DNA from 3 places in the Arminella tumorigenes genome. Region 2 is predicted to be linked to each of the others. Evidence: predicted binding sites of a transcription regulator. Region 2 holds the regulator's gene; each other region holds the start of a gene.

Region 1 (6,646 bases), 650 kb from region 2:
GGGCTGCCATTCCGTCAGCTCAGTGATGGCGGCCCAAAGCTGGCCTTCCATATCGGGCGTCTTCGGCGGAAAGAACTCGAAGGAGATGCTGAGGTCGCTGCGCCCCGTATCTGGTGTCGAAGTCATGTCAGGCCCTCTTTTCTGCGCTTAAGGTTGGTTGACGGCTTTCACTGCTGGCGATCAGCAGCCGCGGATCGCGCGCTACCCAGATCGTCACTGTCAGATCCTCGCCACTTTGCTTTCCGGAATGAAGGTCCCTGACCTCCTCCAGCTCCAGCCCGGCCTTCTTCAACCACTCCTCCATCGTCGCGTGGCTGAAGCCGAGGCGAAGATGGGCGTGGTCGTCGCGCAGGTATTCCAGCGCGTGGGGGGCGAGATCGACGATCACCAGCCGGCCGCCCGGCCGCAGCATGCGCGCAGCCTCGCCGATCGCCAGTTCCGGCTGGTAGAGAAAATGCAGTACCTGGTGAATGGTGATCAGGTCAAAATCCTGCGCCTCGAGCGGCAGGTTGAAGATATCCCCGTGCCGCACCGAGGCGGTGGTGATATTCGCCTTGTCGAGATTGGCGCGCGCGACCGCCAGCATGTCGCGGCTGGCATCGACGCCGATGGCGCGGCGGTAGACGCCAGACAGCAGCTGCAGCATCCGCCCCGTTCCCGTGCCGAGATCGAGAAACGTGTCGATCGGCCGGGTGCCGATCAGTTGTTTAAGAGCAGCGTCAACATCCTCGTCGGCCACATGCAGGCGGCGCAGCTCATCCCATTCGGCAGCGTTGTGGCTGAAATAGGCTTGAGCGCGTTCAGCGCGGACATGCTTCACCGAACCGAGACGTTCGCTGTCGCGCAGCAGGACAGGGTCGCTGTCGTCGGCGTGACGCAGCAGCGTGCGGGCGAGATGCACCGCAGCACCATCCTGCTTGAGGCGGAAATAGGCCCAGGCGCCTTCCTGGTAGCGATCGATCAGGCCCGCCTCGCCCAGAAGCTTCAGATGGCGGGAAATACGCGGTTGGGATTGGCCGAGGATTTCGGTGAGGTCGGTGACCGTCAAATCGCCGGCGGCCAGCAGCGCCAGCAGCCGGAGCCGCGTCGGCTCGCCGGCCGCCTTCAGGACATCGACCAGCCCTTCGAGACCAAATTTAACAAGATCCACCATACACGCACCCAATCAAGACATAAACATATCTTTATGTAATTGGGGGCCATGGCGCAAGTGGGAAATGGAAGGTCGCTACTGTCTGATACAGAGCCAGCGACCCGGCATTTCAGGTCGCAAATGAAAACCCCCGCAGCTGCGGGGGATCTCGGATTGGTAAAGTGCTCGCCCCTAGCGATCAGCGCGTCAGGCGCTTGTAGGCCTGGCTGCTCGGGTTCAACGCATCGGCACCGAGGCGGCGGATCTTGTCCTGCTCGTAGTCCTCGAAGTTGCCTTCGAACCATTCGACATGGCTGTCACCCTCGAAGGCGAGGATGTGGGTCGCCAGCCGGTCGAGGAACATGCGATCATGGCTGATGATGATGGCGCAGCCGGCGAAGGATTCCAGCGCGCTTTCCAGCGCACCGAGCGTTTCGGTATCGAGGTCGTTGGTCGGTTCGTCGAGGAGCAGCACGTTGCCGCCAGCCTTCAGCATCTTAGCAAGATGCACCCGGTTGCGCTGGCCGCCGGAGAGGTTACCGACCTTCTGCTGCTGGTCACCGCCCTTAAAGTTGAACGCACCACAATAAGCTCTTGAGTTCATGTCGAACTTGCCAAGCTTGATGATTTCGGCGCCGCCCGAGATTTCTTCCCAGACGGTCTTCGAGCCATCCAACGCATCGCGGCTCTGGTCGACATAGCCGAGTTGCACGGTGTCGCCGATGCGGATGCTGCCGGCATCGGGCTTTTCCTGGCCGGTGATCATCTTGAACAGCGTCGTCTTGCCGGCGCCGTTCGGGCCGATGATGCCGACGATGCCGCCGGGCGGCAGCTTGATCGAGAGATCCTTGATCAAAAGTTCGTCGCCAAACCCCTTGGAGATATTCTCCATCTCGATGACAACTTGGCCGAGACGCTCGCTGACCGGGATGATGATCTGCGCGTCGCCGGGACGCTGCTTCTCGGCGGCATCGACCAGCTGTTCGTAGGACTTGATACGGGCCTTGGATTTTGCCTGGCGGGCCTTCGGGCTGGAGGCGATCCATTCCTGTTCGCGCGAGATCGCCTTCTGGCGTCCTGCCTCTTCGCGGTTTTCCTGCTGCATGCGCTTGGCTTTGGCAAGCAGGTAGGCCGAGTAGTTGCCTTCGTACGGAATGCCGCGGCCACGGTCGAGCTCGAGGATCCAGCCGGTGACGTTGTCGAGGAAGTAGCGATCGTGGGTGATCATCATCACAGCGCCGGGATAGGCGCGCAGGTGCTTTTCGAGCCAGGCGATGGTCTCGGCATCGAGATGGTTGGTCGGTTCGTCGAGCAGCAGCAGGTCCGGCTGCGACAGTAGCAATCGGCAGAGCGCAACGCGACGGCGCTCACCGCCCGACAGGCTGGTGACTTCCGATTCCGGCGGCGGGCAACGGAGCGCATCCATCGCCATTTCGACCTGGCTTTCGAGGTCCCAGAGGTTCTGGCTGTCGATGATGTCCTGCAGCTTCGAGCCTTCTTCGGCCGTCTCGTCGGAGTAGTTCATCATCAGTTCGTTGTAGCGCTCAAGCACGGCCGTCTTCTTGGCAACGCCTTCCATGACGTTCTCGCGCACCGTCTTGGTCTCGTCGAGATGCGGTTCCTGCTCGAGGTAGCCAAGGGTCGCGCCTTCGGCGAGCCATGCTTCCCCGGTGAATTCCTTGTCCAGGCCGGCAATGATCTTCAGCACCGTCGACTTACCGGCGCCGTTCGGGCCGAGGATACCGATCTTGGCATCGGGGTAGAACGACAGGTTGACGTTCTCGAGGATTTTCTTGGCGCCGTAAGACTTGTTGAGTCCCGACATGTGATAGATGAATTGACGTGCCATTGCTGGGCTTCTCCTAGGCGCAAGAGATCTGGGTTTGAGCCGCTATGTAAGGGAAACCACGCCGCGCGGCAACGCCGAAACCGGCCTTGCGCCGCATTTGTCGACCATCGGGGTGACGCAATCAGCCAAACCGCCGACGTCCAAGCGTGACCCGCCGCTGACGATACCCATCGGACAACGCCGCCGCGCAGTCAGAAATCCTAGCGGCCGACGGCCTGTACCAGACCTTCGTTGCAGCCGAATGCGGTACTGCCGGCGCCCTGGATCAGCTTGCCCAGCCTCGGACCACTCTCGCCGGGCGATACCGCATCCTGCGACAAGCCGATGGTGAGCTCGGAAATCACCCGGGCGCTGCCGTTGCCGCGGCAGCTCATCTTGACGCGGTCACTGGCACCCTCGCCAAAACTTTTGTCGAACGCGGCCTTGATGCGTTCGGCATCCAGCGTCTTGCCGACGTTCGCCGCAAACAGCGCGCCCACGGCAGATGCGTTCAATTCATCGATCAAAGATACGGCAGTGCCGAAATATGCGTCTGCTGAGAGTTTCGTGCAGGTTCCATGCTTCAGCCACTCATGGCGCTCGAGGCCAGACTGCGTGCCCGGCATTGCCTTGTCGAGAGCGGCCTTGGTCGCCGCCGACAGTTCGACGGCAGGCAAGCTGTCCCAGCCATGGCTCCGGTCGGCCTGTTGCAGCGCATCCGGCACACCGCAATAGTTCTGCCGCATCGGCCAGAGCCCGTGCAGCGACAGGTGGGTGGCATCGAAGCCGTTGGCTTTCTCACCCCGGCACTCGGCTTTCTCGGCATTGGTAGCGCAGAATGCCGGCTCCCAGCTGGCCGCGAGGATAAACCTGGTCTGTCCATCGCGTGCTTCTGCCGGAAGGGAGAGGCTACCCAGCAAAACCGGCAGCAAGGCGAAGGCCGCCAGAAGCCTCAATGAAACAACCCGCATGACGACCACCCCCCAGGAACAATGAGAGAACAAGTAAGCAGATCGCACCGGCCCTCGCAAGCTGTAAATTCCACACCGCCACGTCATCATTATCCTGTGCGCCTCCCCGAAGTTGCATTGCAAAGTTCCAGCCATTGCTTTCAGGTGCGGCGATGCGAGGAGATCCCATGTTCCAAGAGATAAGACGGCACCAGAGCTTGACGGGCGCGACACTTGCCTACCGTCATCAGCCCGCATCGGGCACGCCGCGCGGCATCCTTCTCGTGCTGCACGGGCTTGCCGAGCATTCCGGCCGCTACGGTCGCTTTGCCGAGGCGATGGCGGACAACGGTTATCACGTCTACGCGCACGACCACCGTGGCCATGGCCGCACCAAGGCGCCGGATGCGCCGCTTGGCCAGTTCGCCCGCCGCGATGGCGTAGCGTGCGTCATCGCGGACGTCATGGCCATGAGATCGCTTGCGTCAGCGGCCCACCCCGGCCTGCCTGTCGTCCTCTTCGGTCATTCCATGGGCGGACTGATCAGCCTTTCCGCCGCCATCGCCCATCCCGCAGACTTCGATGCCGTCGCAGTGTGGAACTCCAACTTTCATCCCGGCCTCGCCGGGCGGGCTGGACAGTTGATCCTCGGCATCGAGCGCATGCTCAAAGGCTCGGATGTCCCGAGCGCCCTGCTACCGCGACTGACCTTCGGCGCCTGGGGGCAGTCCATCCCCGATCACCGGACGCTGTTCGACTGGTTGTCGACCGATCCGGCCGAGGTCGATGCATATATCGCCGACCCGCTCTCCGGCTTCGATGCCTGTGTATCGCTCTGGCGCGACCTGCTCGCCATGAGTTTTGCCGCACCGAAACGACGCCACCTCGCCCGGCTACGTCCCACCCTCCCAATCCATCTGGTGGCGGGCGCGCAGGATCCGGCGACGGATTACGGTGAAGCCGTAACCTGGCTGGCAAACCGTTTGAAAGGATTCGGCTTTTCGAATATCACAACGGAAATCTATAGCGAAATGCGGCACGAGACCCTGCATGAGGTCGATGCCAACAGGGCTACGGCGAACTTTGCCGCGTGGTGCGAACGCGTCTTGCCAAAGCCCTGACGCCGGAGGAATGCAGATGCAAAGCCCCAGCCATACGCTCAGCCGGCGCCATTCGTCGGAAATGACGATGGGCCTGACCCTGATGTTCGTGTCGGTCATGCTGTCGCCGATCGTCGACATCTTTTCCAAACTGGCGGCTGTCACTATCCCGCCGGTCGAGGTCACGGCGGCACGCTTTCTTTTTCAATGCCTGTTCGCGCTGCCGATGATCGTCTGGAAACGCAGTTGGGTGCCTGGCACTTGGCGGCAGAGAAGAATTCACGCCCTGCGTGGCGGCCTGCTGGTGTTGTCGATGATCACCTTCGTGACGACGTTGCAAGTGATGGAGGTTGCCGATGCCATCGCCATCTTCTTCGTCCAGCCGATCATCCTCACGGTACTCAGCAGCGTCTTCCTCAAGGAAACGGTGGGGTGGCGGCGTTACGCGGCCTGCGTCGTCGGCTTTTGCGGCGCCTTGCTGATCATCCAGCCCAGCTTCCAGCAGCTCGGCTTCGTTGCATTGCTCCCCGTTGTTACCGCGCTCTGCGGCTCGATCTTCGTGCTTTTGACGCGCGTTCTGGCCCATAGCGAACCGGCATCGTCGATGCAGCTGAACACCGGCCTCTGGGGACTGCTGTTCTCAGTGATCCTGCTGGCAATCGGCAGCCTCACCGGTAATGCCATCCTGTCGCCTGTCATGCCGGACGCCACGGCCGCACTCCATCTCCTCGGCGTCGGCGTGACGGCAGCCGTCTGCGGGATGCTGACACTTTATGCATATCGCGCCGTCCGGGCATCGACGCTCGCACCGCTGCAGTATTTCGAGATCATTTCGGCGACGATCTTCGGCTGGCTGGTGTTCGACAATTTCCCGAACATGCTGAAATGGGTCGGCATTCTCATCATCATCTGCTCCGGTCTCTACATCCTGTGGCGCGAGCGGCGGCTTGCATCCAAGCCGGTATCCGATACATCTCAATCGCTCCGCGCACCCTGATCGAAGATCTGCAAAACATGACCAACCGACCGATAAAAAAGCCACCGCTCGCAGGCATCCGCGTCATCGAACTCGCGCGCGTGCTGGCTGGACCTTGGGCAGGCCAGATGCTGGCCGATCTCGGTGCCGATGTCATCAAGGTAGAAAACCCGGATGGCGGCGACGACACGCGCCAATGGGGACCTCCGTTTGTCGAGGATGCGGAGGGCGCAAATCTCTCCGCCGCCTATTACCACTCGGCCAATCGCGGCAAGCGTTCCATCGTCGCCGATCTGCGCACGGACGAGGGCCAAGATCTGGTTCGCCGGCTGGCCATGACGGCAGACGTGCTGATCGAGAATTTCAAGCTCGGCGGCCTCGTCAAATACGGCCTAGACTACGAGAGCCTGCACAAGCTCAATCCGAAATTGGTCTATTGCTCAATCACCGGCTTTGGCCAGACCGGTCCCTATGCCAATCTCGCCGGCTACGACTACATCGTCCAGGGCATGTCCGGCTTCATGTCGATCACCGGCGAGACAGACGGCCAGCCGATGAAGGCCGGCGTCGCCATCGCCGACATTTTCACTGGGATCTACGCTGTCTCGGCAATCGAGGCGGCCCTGATCCATGCCCTCAAATCCGGTGAAGGGCAACTGG
Region 2 (6,646 bases):
AGCCTCCAAGATTTGGCGGGTTGGTGCCTTAAAAAAGCACCAAAGGGTTAAGCGTCTAAAGATTAGCTATATGATCAAGAGGCTAATGCCAAGTTACCCTGACCGGTATTTGTGCATCGCGGTATCAACTTTTGGGCAGCGCCTCCGCCGTGACTGCCATGCCTTTGAAGCACGATCTGCGGCATTCCAGAAGCGACCTTCCCACGACAGCCATTTCAATCGATTTTAGTTGAACTATTCGATCAAAGGTTGCAAAAATACCGGGAGCTTGACGATTGCGGGCGGGGCTGACGGGCGAATGGCAGAGTTGGACGCGCGAGAGAGGCAAGGTCACCGCCAGGCATTTCTTGGCCTCGCCGAGCGTTCGCGCGCCACGGTCAACGCCGTTGCCAAGCTTGCGCGAATGCCTGCCCGCACTCAACACGCCGTGCCGTTGCCAAAGCGCGCTGCCCTTGCGTTCGAGAGGTGGCGAATCGTCACCGCCGGCATGCTTGCAGAAGAAGCAGCCCACGGTCGCGCAACGCTGTTTGCCCCCATCTACATCGGCTGCGGCGCCATAGTCTGGTTCGAGCTTCCGGGCAATCCGCCAGTGACGGGCATTGCGGCGAGCTTCCTCGTGCTTGCCGCCGTCTGCGTCCTGAAACACAATTTAAGCCCGGCGCTCCGGCACCTGTCTTTCGCTGTGGCGCTGGGCCTGCTCGGCATGCTTCTCGCCGAATGCGAGACGTGGCGGGCCTCGACGATCATGCTGGACACCCCGGTGACCACCACCATTACCGGCCAAGTTCAGCGCCGTGAAGTGGACGCCAAGGGGCGGTGGCGCTACGTGCTCGATCTGCTGGCGACAGACGCTCCAGTCGTTCGCCGGCCACCGGAGCAGATATCGGTGCTCGTGCGCGGCCAGGATGTGCCGTTCGAACTCGGAGATGTCGTGGAAGGCAGGGCGCGGTTGAGCCCGCCAGCTGGTCCTGCGCTGCCCGGCCTCCACGATTTTGCCTTCACTGCCTATTTCGAAGGCACCGGCGCCAACGGTTTTTTCTACGGCACGCCGCAACTGATAATGGCCAGCGCCGACGACACCAGCGAGCGAACCACGCTCCAAAAGATCGACCGCTGGCTGACCGGGCTGCGAGGCAGTATCGGCGACCGCATCCGCTCGATCCTGCCAGGCGACACCGGCGCCTTCGCAGCTTCGCTGGTCAACGACGAACGTCGGGCAATTTCGCCGGAAACCACGGATGCCCTAAGGGTTTCCGGTCTCGCCCATATCATCGCCATCTCGGGACTGAACATGGCCTTGTCCGCCGGCATCTTCTATGTCGGCCTCCGGCATGCGCTGAGCCTGTTTCCCGGGCTGGCGCAGGCTTTTCCGACCAAGAAAATTGCAGCTGTCGGTGCGCTGATCACGGTCACCGCCTATTATTTCATTTCCGGCTTCGGTGTATCGGCCGAGCGGGCCTTCATAATGATGGCAATCATGCTGGTCGCGGTGCTGTTCGACAGACCATCCTTCAGCCTGCGAAATGTGGCCCTGTCGGCCATCGCCATCCTGGTGCTCTCGCCGTCGCAGATCCTCGGCCCGAGTTTCCAGATGTCCTATGCGGCCACCATCGCACTTGTTTCAGGCTATTCGCTGTGGAAGCGGCGTCCGCCCCGGGAGCGGCGGTTTGCAGCTTTCCGGGCACCGATGCCGGTGCGGGCGGTCAGCCGCTTTTTCACAGGCATCGCCATGACGTCGTTTATCGGCGGCGCGTCGACGGCGATCTTTTCGATCGAGCATTTTCACAGACTGGCGACCTATGGCCTCGTTGCCAATCTTGCCGCCATGCCGGTGGTGTCATTCATTGTCATGCCGGTCGGCATGCTCGCCATGCTGATGATGCCCTTCGGCCTGGACGGCGTATTCTGGCTTATCACCGGCTGGGGACTCGATATCGTGATGGTCATCGCGAAGACGGTGGCGGCATGGGGCGGCAATGTCCCGTTCGCGCGCCTGCCTGCCGGGCTTTTCCAGACCATCATTGCCGGATTCCTGCTGATGACGGTGCTGCGAACGCCCATGCGCCATGCCGGCGCGCTGCTGATCGCAGCCTCTGTGACTTTTGCCGCCTTGCAGCCTTCTCCCCAGAGATCGGAATTGCTGATTTCAGAGGATGGCGAACTCGTAGCCCTGTTCCGGAAAGGTCGTCTCGAGCGCAACCGCGAACGCCCCCCGGATTTCATCTATCAGCAATGGCAGCGAGCCCTGCCGGTGTCCGAAGATACGCCGCCGCAAATGCTGCCGCCGGACAATTCGACCCCGCCCCACTCCGTTCGTGGCCAGCCCTTGAACCGTATGGATGCGGAGCACCAGGCAACGCTGCGACTGGCAATGGAGACGGCGCTGGACAGTGCCGTCGACGGCGGCTTTGCCTGCCATGGTCGCGATTGGTGCGTTGCCATGCTCGAAACGGGCGCAATGCTCGTGACTATATCCGATGCCGCCTATCTGGGTCCGGCCTGCGATACCGCCGATATCGTCATCACGCCGGTAAGGATTCGCCTCGATCGATGTCGGTCCGGTGCGGCCCTCTATACGGGTGCATCGCTGCGCAAAACAGGCTCCATCGAGGTCGACCTGAGCGCTCCTCAGCCCGAGGTCATCACTGCGTTCAGCGCCCTTGATCGTCCGTGGGAAAGGCATCGAGCCTACGACTGGCGAAAGCCGGCTTTCATCGGTACCGACGCCACGTCACCGGTCAGTGATACCGGCGGATGAGCCCGACAAGCCGCCCCTGGATCTTAACCCTGTCCGGGCCGAAGATGCGGGTCTCGTACGCCGGGTTGGCTGCCTCGAGCGCAATGGAGGCACCCTTGCGTCGAAAGCGCTTGAGCGTTGCCTCCTCGTCATCGACGAGGGCGACGATGATGTCGCCGGGGCTCGCCGTACTGGCATTGCGGATGATGACGGTATCGCCGTCGAAGATGCCGGCCTCGATCATCGAGTCGCCTCGCACTTCGAGCGCGTAATGCTCGCCGGCGCCGACCATGTCGGCGGGAACCATGATGTCGTGGGTATTGTTCTGGATTGCGGCGATGGGAACACCGGCGGCGATGCGGCCCATGACCGGCAGCGAGACTGAGCCGCTGCGGTCCTCGACTGCGGGCTTTGTCGGCGCTGCGGCAATAGCCGGCGTCTTGCCGAGGCTGCCTTCGATGACGCTGGGCGAAAAGCCGCGCCGTGGCTGTGCATTGGGGTTATAGGCCTCTGGAAGCTTGATGACCTCGATAGCGCGTGCCCGGTTCGGCAGGCGGCGGATGAAGCCGCGTTCCTCCAGCGCCGTGATCAGCCGATGGATGCCTGATTTGGACGCAAGGTCCAGCGCATCCTTCATTTCATCGAAAGAAGGCGGGACGCCGGACTCTTTCATTCGTTCGTGAATGAAGAGAAGCAGTTCCTGTTGCTTGCGCGTCAACATCGTTTTTCGTGCTCCAAGTGCGAAACAAAGCCAGAACGGACACTATATGTTCCATATGTGTTCCGCAAGTGACTAAATCTTTGTGAACGCCGTTGGAATAATCGCTTTTTTGGAAGATCATGTCGCGTTGCCGTCGCTGACGGTGTTGCAGGACGGAGTCAAACCATGACAGCAGCCTACCCGATCGACCATCTGGTTCTGCCGACCTGCGATATAGCCTCTGCGCGCCAGCGGCTGAGCAAGCTCGGCTTTACTGTCGCCGCCGATGCACGGCATCCCTTTGGTACTGAAAATGCTTGCGTTTTCTTCGCCGACAAGACCTATCTAGAGCCGCTCGGCATTGCCAGTCTCTCGGAGTGCGAGGCATCTGCGCTGGCCGGCAATGTCTTCGTTGCGCGCGACCAGGCCTTCCGGTTTCGCGTCGGTGACGATGGATTTTCCTCCGTTGCCTTTGCAACCGGCAATGCTGAAAGCGACCAGCAGCGCTTTCGAGACAGCGGGGTCTCGGCCGGGAAGATTCTCGAGTTCGAAAGACCGATGCGCATGCCGGACGGGTCCGAATCGATCGCCGGCTTTCGACTTGCCTTCGCTGCAGATTCGCGTGCCCCGGATTTCTTCGTTTTCACCTGCGAGCGCATCAATGCGATGCCGACGGATCGCAGCGCGCTGGAGAGGCATCCGAACGGCGTGCTCGGCATCTCGCGTCTCGTGCTGTCCTGCGCCAGTCCCAAGGCGTTTTCCGGGCTCATCAGCCAAGTTGGCAATGGTGCCGCAATCGTTCCGCATTCCTTTGGCATCACAGCATCGGCGGCCAATGTCGAAATCGACATCTTGAGCGGCGAGGGGATGGAGGCCTTCTATGAGGCGGCGCCATCTGGTGAGGATGCGGGCCTGCGGGGTCGGGCGATCGTCTTTGCCGTTCGCGATCTTTCCGTGACAGAAGCGCATTTGGCTGGTAACGGCGTGACCTACACGCGCAAGAGCAACACTATTCTGGTGAAGGCCGCTCCCGGGCAGGGGGCATTGTTCGCCTTCGAGGAGACAGCATGAGCCATTCGACAAATTCGGACGTGGTCGCCGGCGAAGGCCCCGGCAGGGTCACTTTCTCCAACAGCAAACGCCTCTCGCTGATTGCCGGCCCCTGCCAGATGGAGAGCCGCGATCATGCCTTCACGATAGCCGGCAAGCTCAAGGAGCTCTGCGCCTCGCTTGGCATCGGGCTCGTCTACAAGTCATCCTTCGACAAGGCAAACCGCACGTCGCTCTCAGCCCAGCGCGGCCTGGGGCTGGAAGCGGCTCTGGAGATATTTGGCGACCTGAAGAAGGAATACGGTTTCCCGGTGCTCACCGACATCCACACGGAAGAGCAGTGCGCCCTTGTCGCCAAGACCGTGGATGTGCTGCAGATCCCTGCCTTCCTGTCGCGCCAGACCGATCTTCTGGTTGCTGCCGCCAAGACCGGCCGCATCATCAACGTCAAGAAGGGTCAATTCCTCGCCCCCTGGGACATGAAGAACGTGCTGGCCAAGCTCAACGACAGCGGTAACCCGAACATCCTGCTCTGCGAACGCGGTGCCTCCTTCGGTTACAACACGCTGGTCTCCGACATGCGCTCGCTGCCGATCATGGCGGCGATGGGCGCTCCCGTGATCTTCGATGCTACCCACTCCGTTCAGCAGCCCGGCGGCCAGGGCGGATCGTCCGGCGGCCAGCGCGAATTCGTGGAAACCCTTGCCCGCGCGGCCGTTGCCGTCGGCGTCGCCGGCGTGTTTATCGAAACCCACGAGGATCCCGACCATGCGCCGTCCGATGGCCCGAACATGGTGCATCTGAAAGACATGCCGCAGCTGCTCGAAAAGCTGCTGGCATTCGATGCCATCGCCAAGGCCTAGCATCTGCGGGAGCGTTAACAGGCTGACATGATCTTGGTTTAGTCGGCTGTGACGTTCCCTCATTCGAAGCGCGTGATGGCATTGTAATTGTCACGCCTTCGATTTAGAGATTTCAATCGATTATAACCAGCGAGCAGGAACCAGCCATGACCGCAATCACCGACATTATCGCCCGCGAGATTCTCGACAGCCGCGGCAACCCGACTGTCGAAGTCGACGTATATCTTGAAGACGGCAGCATGGGTCGTGCCGCAGTCCCGTCGGGCGCCTCGACAGGTGCCCATGAGGCAGTCGAATTGCGCGATGGTGGCTCGCGTTACCATGGCAAGGGCGTCGAAAAGGCAGTTGAAGCCGTCGATACCGAAATCTTCGAAGCCATCGGCGGTCTCGATGCCGAAAACCAGATCCAGATCGACAACCTGATGATCGAGCTGGACGGGACGGCCAACAAGTCGCGCCTCGGTGCCAACGCTATCCTCGGCGTATCGCTCGCAGTCGCCAAGGCAGCCGCCCAGAGCGCTGACCTGCCGCTGTATCGCTATGTCGGCGGCGCCTATGCCAGCCTTCTGCCGGTTCCGATGATGAACATCATCAATGGCGGTGCCCATGCCGACAACCCGATCGACTTCCAGGAATTCATGATTCTTCCAGTCGGCGCCGAAACATTCTCCGATGCCGTCCGCATGGGCTCTGAAGTTTTCCACGTGCTGAAGAAAGAATTGTCTGCCCAGGGTCATAACACCAATGTCGGCGACGAAGGCGGTTTTGCACCGGGCTTGAAGAGTGCGCCGGAAGCCCTGGACTTCATCATGAAGTCGATCGAGAAGGCCGGCTATCGCCCAGGCGAAGACATCTACCTCGGCCTCGATTGCGCCGCGACAGAGTTCTTCAAGGACGGCAAGTACGTTCTCGAAGGCGAAGGCCGCACGCTGGAATCAGGCGCCATGGCCGAATACCTTGCCGAGCTCGCTGCCAAGTATCCGATCCTGTCGATCGAGGACGGCATGTCCGAAGACGATTGGGAAGGCTGGAAGACGCTGACCGAGCTTGCCGGCAAGACCACCCAGCTGGTCGGCGACGACCTGTTCGTCACCAACTCCTCGCGCCTTCGCGACGGCATCAAGATGGGCGTTGCCAACTCCATCCTCGTCAAGGTCAACCAGATCGGCACGCTGACCGAAACGCTCGACGCCGTCGAAACGGCCCACAAGGCCGGCTACACCGCCGTCATGTCGCACCGCTCCGGCGAAACCGAAGATTCGACGATTGCCGATCTCGCGGTTGCCACCAACTGCG
Region 3 (6,646 bases), 220 kb from region 2:
AGTCCTACACGGTCTCCGGTATCTTCGAGATCGGCATGTCCGAATATGATTCTTCCATCGTCTTCATGCCGCTCGAGGAAGCGCAGCTCTATTTCAACTCGCCCGGCATCGTCCAATCCATCGAGATCTTCGTCAACAAGCCCGACGATGTCGATACCATCAAGCCCCTGATCGAAGCTGCGGCCGGCCGGCAGGTCTATCTCACCGACTGGCGCGCCCGCAACGAGACTTTCTTCTCGGCCCTCCAGGTCGAGCGCAACGTCATGTTCATGATCCTGACGATGATCGTGCTGGTCGCGGCGCTCAACATTATCTCCGGCCTGATCATGCTGGTGAAAGACAAGGGCAGCGACATCGCCATTCTGAGGACGATGGGGGCAACATCCGGCTCCATTATGCGGATATTCTTCATGACCGGGGCAGCCATCGGCATCGTCGGCACGTTTGGCGGTGTGGCGCTCGGCGTCCTCGTTTGCATCAATATCGAATCCATCCGCAAATTTTTCTCCTGGGTGTCCGGCACCGTCCTGTTCGATCCGCAGCTGTATTTCCTGAGCAAGCTGCCGGCCGAGATGAACCTCAGCGAAACTGTTACCGTCGTCGTCATGGCGCTTTGCCTGTCGTTCCTCGCCACGATCTTCCCCGCCTGGCGTGCCTCGCGGCTCGACCCGGTCCAGGCGCTGCGCTATGAATAAGGATGCCAGCATTTCCATGAAATCCAACGTCGTGCTTCAGCTGACCGGCATCGATCGCCACTATGGTGAGGGCGAGACCATGCTCTCGATCCTGAAGGACGCAGATTTCGCGCTCCATCGCGGCGAAATAGTCGCGCTCGTCGCTCCGTCCGGCACCGGCAAGTCGACACTGCTTCACGTCGCCGGCCTGCTCGAGCAGCCCGATTCCGGCGATGTGACGATCAACGGTAATCCCTGCAACAACCTCACCGACGAGAAGCGCACGGCCATCCGTCGCAACGACATCGGCTTTGTCTACCAGTTTCACCACCTGCTGCCAGAATTCTCGGCTATCGAAAACGTAATGATGCCGCAAATGATCGCCGGACTGACGCAGAAGGAGGCCCGGGCCAGGGCAAACCAGCTACTCGACTACATGCGCGTCGGCCATCGCGGCGAGCACCGCCCGGCCGAACTCTCCGGCGGCGAACAGCAGCGCGTTGCCATCGCCCGTGCCGTCGCCAATGCGCCATTGGTGCTTCTCGCCGATGAGCCGACCGGCAATCTCGACCCCGGCACCGCCCACTACGTCTTCGATGCTTTGGAGGCTCTGGTGCGCCAATCGGGCCTGGCCGCGATGATCGCTACTCACAACCACGATCTCGCTGCCCGCATGGACCGTCGCGTCACGATCTCGGGCGGCAAGGTCGTCGAATTCTGATGGTCGTGCCGGTCAAGGCACGATGAGGCCGCCGCGATAATCGAGTTCATAGGCCGCGCGGCCGTCGACCATGATATGCTCCCGCCCGCTGGAATGGGTGCAATCACCGAGACTCTCGTCCTTGTAGCGACCGAAGTCATGGTCGAACTCCAGCCCGCCCAGGAACCGCTTCTCCTCGAGATAGAGATGCCGCAACGCTGCCTTGATGACGCAGCCTGCCTTCGCAGCATCGATCAGTGCAGGCTCGATGATCCTCCCGAAATAATTCATCGCCCAAATGGCCTCGCCTGAAAACCACACCACCTCCTGGCCGGCAAAATCGGAGCCTCCAAAATAGCTGTCGAGATAGCGCCAGCGACCGCCCTCATAACCGATGTCGTGGGATCCCGGACGACAGGAAGATAGTTTCACCGCATCCGCCACGTAGGTCTGCGATTTCGCCACGACGATAAAGTCATTCAGCAGCGCCCAATCCATAACTGCTCCCCCAGAGTGCATTCCCAGGGTTGCATTTTGATGCGGCCGTGTAAAGAACAAAATAAGAACAAATGTATCTGATCGCAGGCGCGGTAATTGTCCCAACGCTCATTCATCGCGGATGCCACACGCGTCCAAGGCGGGTTGATCCGCCAAGTCGGCAACTGCAACTGTCCTCGCGTCGACCTTGCGTTCCTTGCCACCGCTGCTGACCTTGCCGCTAAGCACATTATCGCAGGTGCCGCTGTTGTCGGGATCCAGCGTGTCGTGATGGGTGTAAGTGAAGCCGGCAACGACGAACGTCGCGTTGCGATAAGCTATCGTCAGCGTCTGCTCCCAGCGGTCGCGTCCACCACCGCTGTTTTCCGAATGGACGGAGATCGAGCCGTTAGGCTGGGCCGATATGCCTGCGTCCCTGCCGAACATTCCGTTGAGACTGGTATTGCCGGATACCTTGTTCGGTGCTGCTGCGGCGAGATGAAGGAGGAGATGCTCCTTGTCGCGCAGGTAGATGTCGATGCCGATGTCGTCGCCGTCTTCCTCGGGGGTGATGAGCAGGGCGAGGTCAGCATTGCCGTCCCTGTTCCAGTCGCCGATCGCAGCTCCGATGATCTTTTCCGGCGCGATATCGCCGGCAAATGCACTCGACACGCATAAGGCAGCACCGAGCAGCGACAGGGCCAAATTTTTCATAATCATCTCCTCCACGCACGCTCATAGCATGGCGTCGGTGCGCTTCCAGCCATAGGGCCTTGCGTGGCAGCATTTGAGTCAAGCCCGCTGAAAATGCTGTTGACAGGTGAATGTAAACAGAACATATAAGGAACATAACAACACCGGAGAGGCCCAATGACCGATATTATTCGAGACGTCGCCGCTTTCGCCTCCATCGTCATGTTCGTCGCCAGCCTGTCGATCATCGTCATGGCGATGTAAGTTTTCGGGTATGACCGCCCCCGCGTGGTCGTGCCGACTTGAGTTGTTCTGGACTTTGCCAGCCGCTATGCCGACAATAGCACCGATTCATTCGGGCATGCGGAAGGGCGTATCATGGCAGAGGCAACTGACAGGCAGGGCGGACCCTCGGGATCGTCGCCGGAGTTCGTGCATCTGCGTGTGCATTCGGCATATTCGCTTCTAGAAGGCGCTTTGCCGCTCAAGAAGATCCTCGCCAAGGCTTCAAGCGACAGCCAGCCGGCTCTGGCGATTACCGACACCAACAACCTGTTCATCGCGCTCGAGTTCTCCCAGAAGGCAATGGACGAAGGCCTGCAGCCGATCATCGGCTGCCAGGTTTCAATCGACATGGAAGACGCCGTCGAGGGCGAGAAGCGCAACGGCCAGCAGGGGCTCACCAAGCTGCCTGCCATCGTGCTTCTGGCGGCCAGCGACGCCGGCTATGAGCGCATGGTCGATCTCGTCAGCCGCGCCTATCTCGGCGGCGACAATAGTCAGGCCGTGCACGTCAAGGCGTCCTGGCTGGAGGAGATCGGTACAGACGGCCTGATCGCGCTGTCCGGCTCCGTTGGTGGGCCCGTCGATATCGAAATCAAGGAAGGCCATCCGCAGAAGGCGGTGGCGAGGCTGCTGCGCCTGAAGGCGCTGTTCGGCGACCGGCTCTATGTCGAGCTACAGCGCCACGGCACCTATGATCGCCGCCACGAACAACGCATGATTGCACTCGCCTACGAGCACGAACTGCCGTTGGTCGCCACCAACGAGGCCTTCTTTCCGACCCGCGACGACTACGATGCCCATGATGCGCTGATGGCTGTCGCCCACAATGCGATCGTCTCGGACGACAGCCGGTTTCGCCTGACGCCGGACCACTATCTGAAAAGCCGCGCCGAAATGGCAAAGCTGTTTGCCGATCTGCCGGAGGCGCTGGCCAACACCATCGAGATCGCAGAGCGCTGTGCCTTCGTGCTGCAGACCCGCAAGCCGATCCTGCCGCGTTTTACCGGCGCCAGCGATGATCCGAAGGAGGCCGAGCGCGCCGAGGCGCTTGAACTGCGGGCTCAGGCTGTCGAAGGGCTCGATATGCGGCTGGCGACACTGGGCACGGCGCCGGGCTATGACGAACAGGTCTATCGCGACCGGCTGGAATTCGAACTCGGCGTTATCGAGCGCATGGGTTTTCCGGGCTACTTCCTGATCGTTGCCGACTTCATCAAGTGGGCGAAGAACGAGGATATCCCGGTTGGTCCCGGGCGCGGATCGGGAGCAGGCTCGCTGGTCGCCTATGCGCTGACCATCACCGATGTCGACCCTTTGCGTTTCTCGCTGCTGTTCGAGCGCTTTCTCAATCCCGATCGTGTGTCGATGCCCGACTTCGACATCGACTTCTGCCAGGACCGGCGCGAAGAAGTCATCCGCTACGTCCAGAAGAAGTACGGCCGCGAGCAGGTGGCGCAGATCATCACCTTCGGTTCGCTGCAAGCCCGTGCCGCCCTGCGCGATGTCGGCCGCGTGCTGGAAATGCCCTATGGCCAGGTCGACAAGATATCTAAGCTGGTGCCGAACAACCCGGCCAATCCGGTGACGCTCGCACAGGCGATCAAGGACGAGCCGCGATTTCAGGAGGAGGCCGACAAGGAGCCGGTGGTCGCGCGCCTGCTCGACATCGCCCAGAAACTGGAGGGTCTCTATCGCCACGCCTCGACCCACGCCGCCGGTATCGTCATCGGCGACCGGCCGCTGTCGAAGCTGGTGCCTATGTACCGCGATCCGCGCTCCGACATGCCGGTCACCCAGTTCAACATGAAGTGGGTCGAACAGGCTGGTCTCGTCAAGTTCGACTTTCTCGGCCTGAAGACTTTAACGGTGCTGAAGACGGCAGTCGATTTCGTGAAACTCCGCGGCATATCGGTCGATCTTGCCACCATTCCACTCGATGACGCGGTGACCTACGAGAAGCTGGCGCGCGGCGAAACGGTCGGCATCTTCCAGGTGGAAAGCCAGGGGATGCGCAAGGCGCTGCTCGGCATGCGGCCCGACTGCATCGAGGACATCATCGCGCTGGTGGCGCTTTATCGTCCCGGCCCGATGGAAAATATCCCGACCTACAATGCCCGCAAGCACGGCGAGGAGGAGATCGAGTCGATCCACCCAATGATCGACCACCTCGTCAAGGAAACGCAGGGCGTCATCGTCTACCAGGAACAGGTGATGCAGATCGCCCAGGTCCTGTCGGGCTACTCGCTCGGCGAGGCGGATCTTTTGCGCCGCGCCATGGGCAAGAAGATCAAGGCGGAGATGGACCAGCAGCGCGTTCGCTTCGTCGAAGGTTCGATGAAGAACGGCGTCTCGAAGGTGCAGTCCGACAACATTTTCGAACTTCTGGCCAAATTCGCCAATTACGGGTTCAACAAGTCGCATGCCGCCGCCTACGCCATCGTCTCCTACCAGACGGCCTATATGAAGGCCCACTACCCGGTCGAGTTCCTCGCCGCGTCGATGACGCTGGACATGGCCAACACCGAAAAGGTCAACGATTTCCGTCAGGATGCCAAGCGCCTGGGCATCGACGTCGTGGCGCCCTCGGTACAAACCTCGTTCCGCCATTTCCAGACCGGCGACCGGACGATCTTCTATTCGCTGGCTGCCATCAAAGGAGTTGGCGATGCCGCCGTCGAACACATCGTCGAAGTGCGTGGTGACAAGCCCTTTGCCAGTATCGAGGATTTCTGCCTGCGTATCGACCCGAAACAGGTCAATCGCCGCGTTCTGGAAAGCCTGCTGTATGCCGGCGCCTTCGATTGCTTCGGGATCGACCGGGCCCAGCTTCTGGCAGGCATGGAACGGCTGATTGGCTATGCCCAGCTTGCGCAGGAAAACCGCCGCAGCGGCCAGCATGACATGTTCGGCTCTGGCTCCGCCTCAGGCCCGGAAAGGATTTCCTTCCCGGCCTTCACGCCTTGGCTAGCCTCCGAACGGCTGCTGAAGGAGTTCCAGGTTCTCGGTTTCTACCTCACCGCCCATCCGCTCGATGCCTATAGCGGGGTACTCGACAAATTACGGGTGCAGAGCTTTGCCGACTTTGCTGCCGGCATCAAGCACGGCGCCGGCAATGCGCGGCTGGCCGGCACCGTCATCGCCAAGCAGGAGCGCAAGACGCGCACCGGCAACAAGATGGGGATCTACACATTCTCGGACGCCACCGGCCAGTTCGAGGCTGTCATGTTTTCCGAATTGCTGGCGCAGTACCGCGACATCCTAGAGGTGGGCAAATCCTTCGTGCTGACGGCCGCCGCCGAGGAGAGGCCCGAAGGTATCAGCCTGCGGCTGAATTCCGTGCAGTCGCTGGAGGAAAAATCGCTGCAGATGCAGAAGGCCATGCGCGTCTTCGTGCGCGATTCAGGCCCGCTGAAGATGGTGGCCGCCCATCTCAACGCCAGGGGCGACGGCCTTGTATCCTTCATCGTCATCAAGGAAGACGGCAAGCGCGAGGTTGAAGTCGCGCTGCCCGATAAGTACCGCATCTCACCGGAAATTGCCGCCGCCATGCGAAGTGCGCCGGGGGTCATAGACGTCGAGCTGGTTTGACAGGGTTACCCCTTCGTCGCCAGGCCGCCACGCCGCGTGATGGTGATGAAGTCGGTGCCATCGCCGGTCTCCGGGCCGACGCCGGTGTCCGATATGGTCAGAGACGATCCCGTTGTCAGAAGGCCCTCGATCTTTTGCCTGACGTCATCGGGGATGGAGATGCGATCAAGCGCCCGGTCGGCGGCATCCAAGCCCTCCGATTGTTGCTCGCTGGTGATCCCGAAGCGCT

The links. The regulator LexA, encoded in region 2, represses DNA repair genes until DNA is damaged. The targets are predictions, from matches to a motif close to TGTTCNNNNTGTGTTCNG.
Region 1: the regulator LexA is predicted to act here: its motif matches at 3,946-3,963, upstream of PR017_RS09375 (ribonuclease T2 family protein).
Region 3: the regulator LexA is predicted to act here: its motif matches at 2,683-2,700, upstream of dnaE (DNA polymerase III subunit alpha).

Annotation. Positions count from the first base shown of each region.
Region 1 covers NZ_CP117255.1:1,893,652-1,900,297, forward strand. The annotation lists gene metF (methylenetetrahydrofolate reductase [NAD(P)H]) at 1-126, opposite strand, end outside; gene PR017_RS09365 (ArsR/SmtB family transcription factor) at 128-1,153, opposite strand; gene ettA (energy-dependent translational throttle protein EttA) at 1,332-2,981, opposite strand; gene PR017_RS09375 (ribonuclease T2 family protein) at 3,182-3,931, opposite strand; gene PR017_RS09380 (alpha/beta fold hydrolase) at 4,099-5,031, shown strand; gene PR017_RS09385 (DMT family transporter) at 5,048-6,007, shown strand; gene caiB (succinate--glutarate CoA-transferase) at 6,025-6,646, shown strand, end outside.
Region 2 covers NZ_CP117255.1:1,241,792-1,248,437, forward strand. The annotation lists gene PR017_RS06230 (ComEC/Rec2 family competence protein) at 299-2,758, shown strand; gene lexA (transcriptional repressor LexA) at 2,739-3,458, opposite strand; gene PR017_RS06240 (VOC family protein) at 3,624-4,508, shown strand; gene kdsA (3-deoxy-8-phosphooctulonate synthase) at 4,505-5,350, shown strand; gene eno (phosphopyruvate hydratase) at 5,497-6,646, shown strand, end outside.
Region 3 covers NZ_CP117255.1:1,022,372-1,029,017, forward strand. The annotation lists gene PR017_RS05070 (lipoprotein-releasing ABC transporter permease subunit) at 1-695, shown strand, start outside; gene PR017_RS05075 (ABC transporter ATP-binding protein) at 712-1,395, shown strand; gene PR017_RS05080 (DUF5680 domain-containing protein) at 1,408-1,872, opposite strand; gene PR017_RS05085 (hypothetical protein) at 1,981-2,565, opposite strand; gene dnaE (DNA polymerase III subunit alpha) at 2,923-6,417, shown strand; gene PR017_RS05095 (L,D-transpeptidase family protein) at 6,423-6,646, opposite strand, start outside.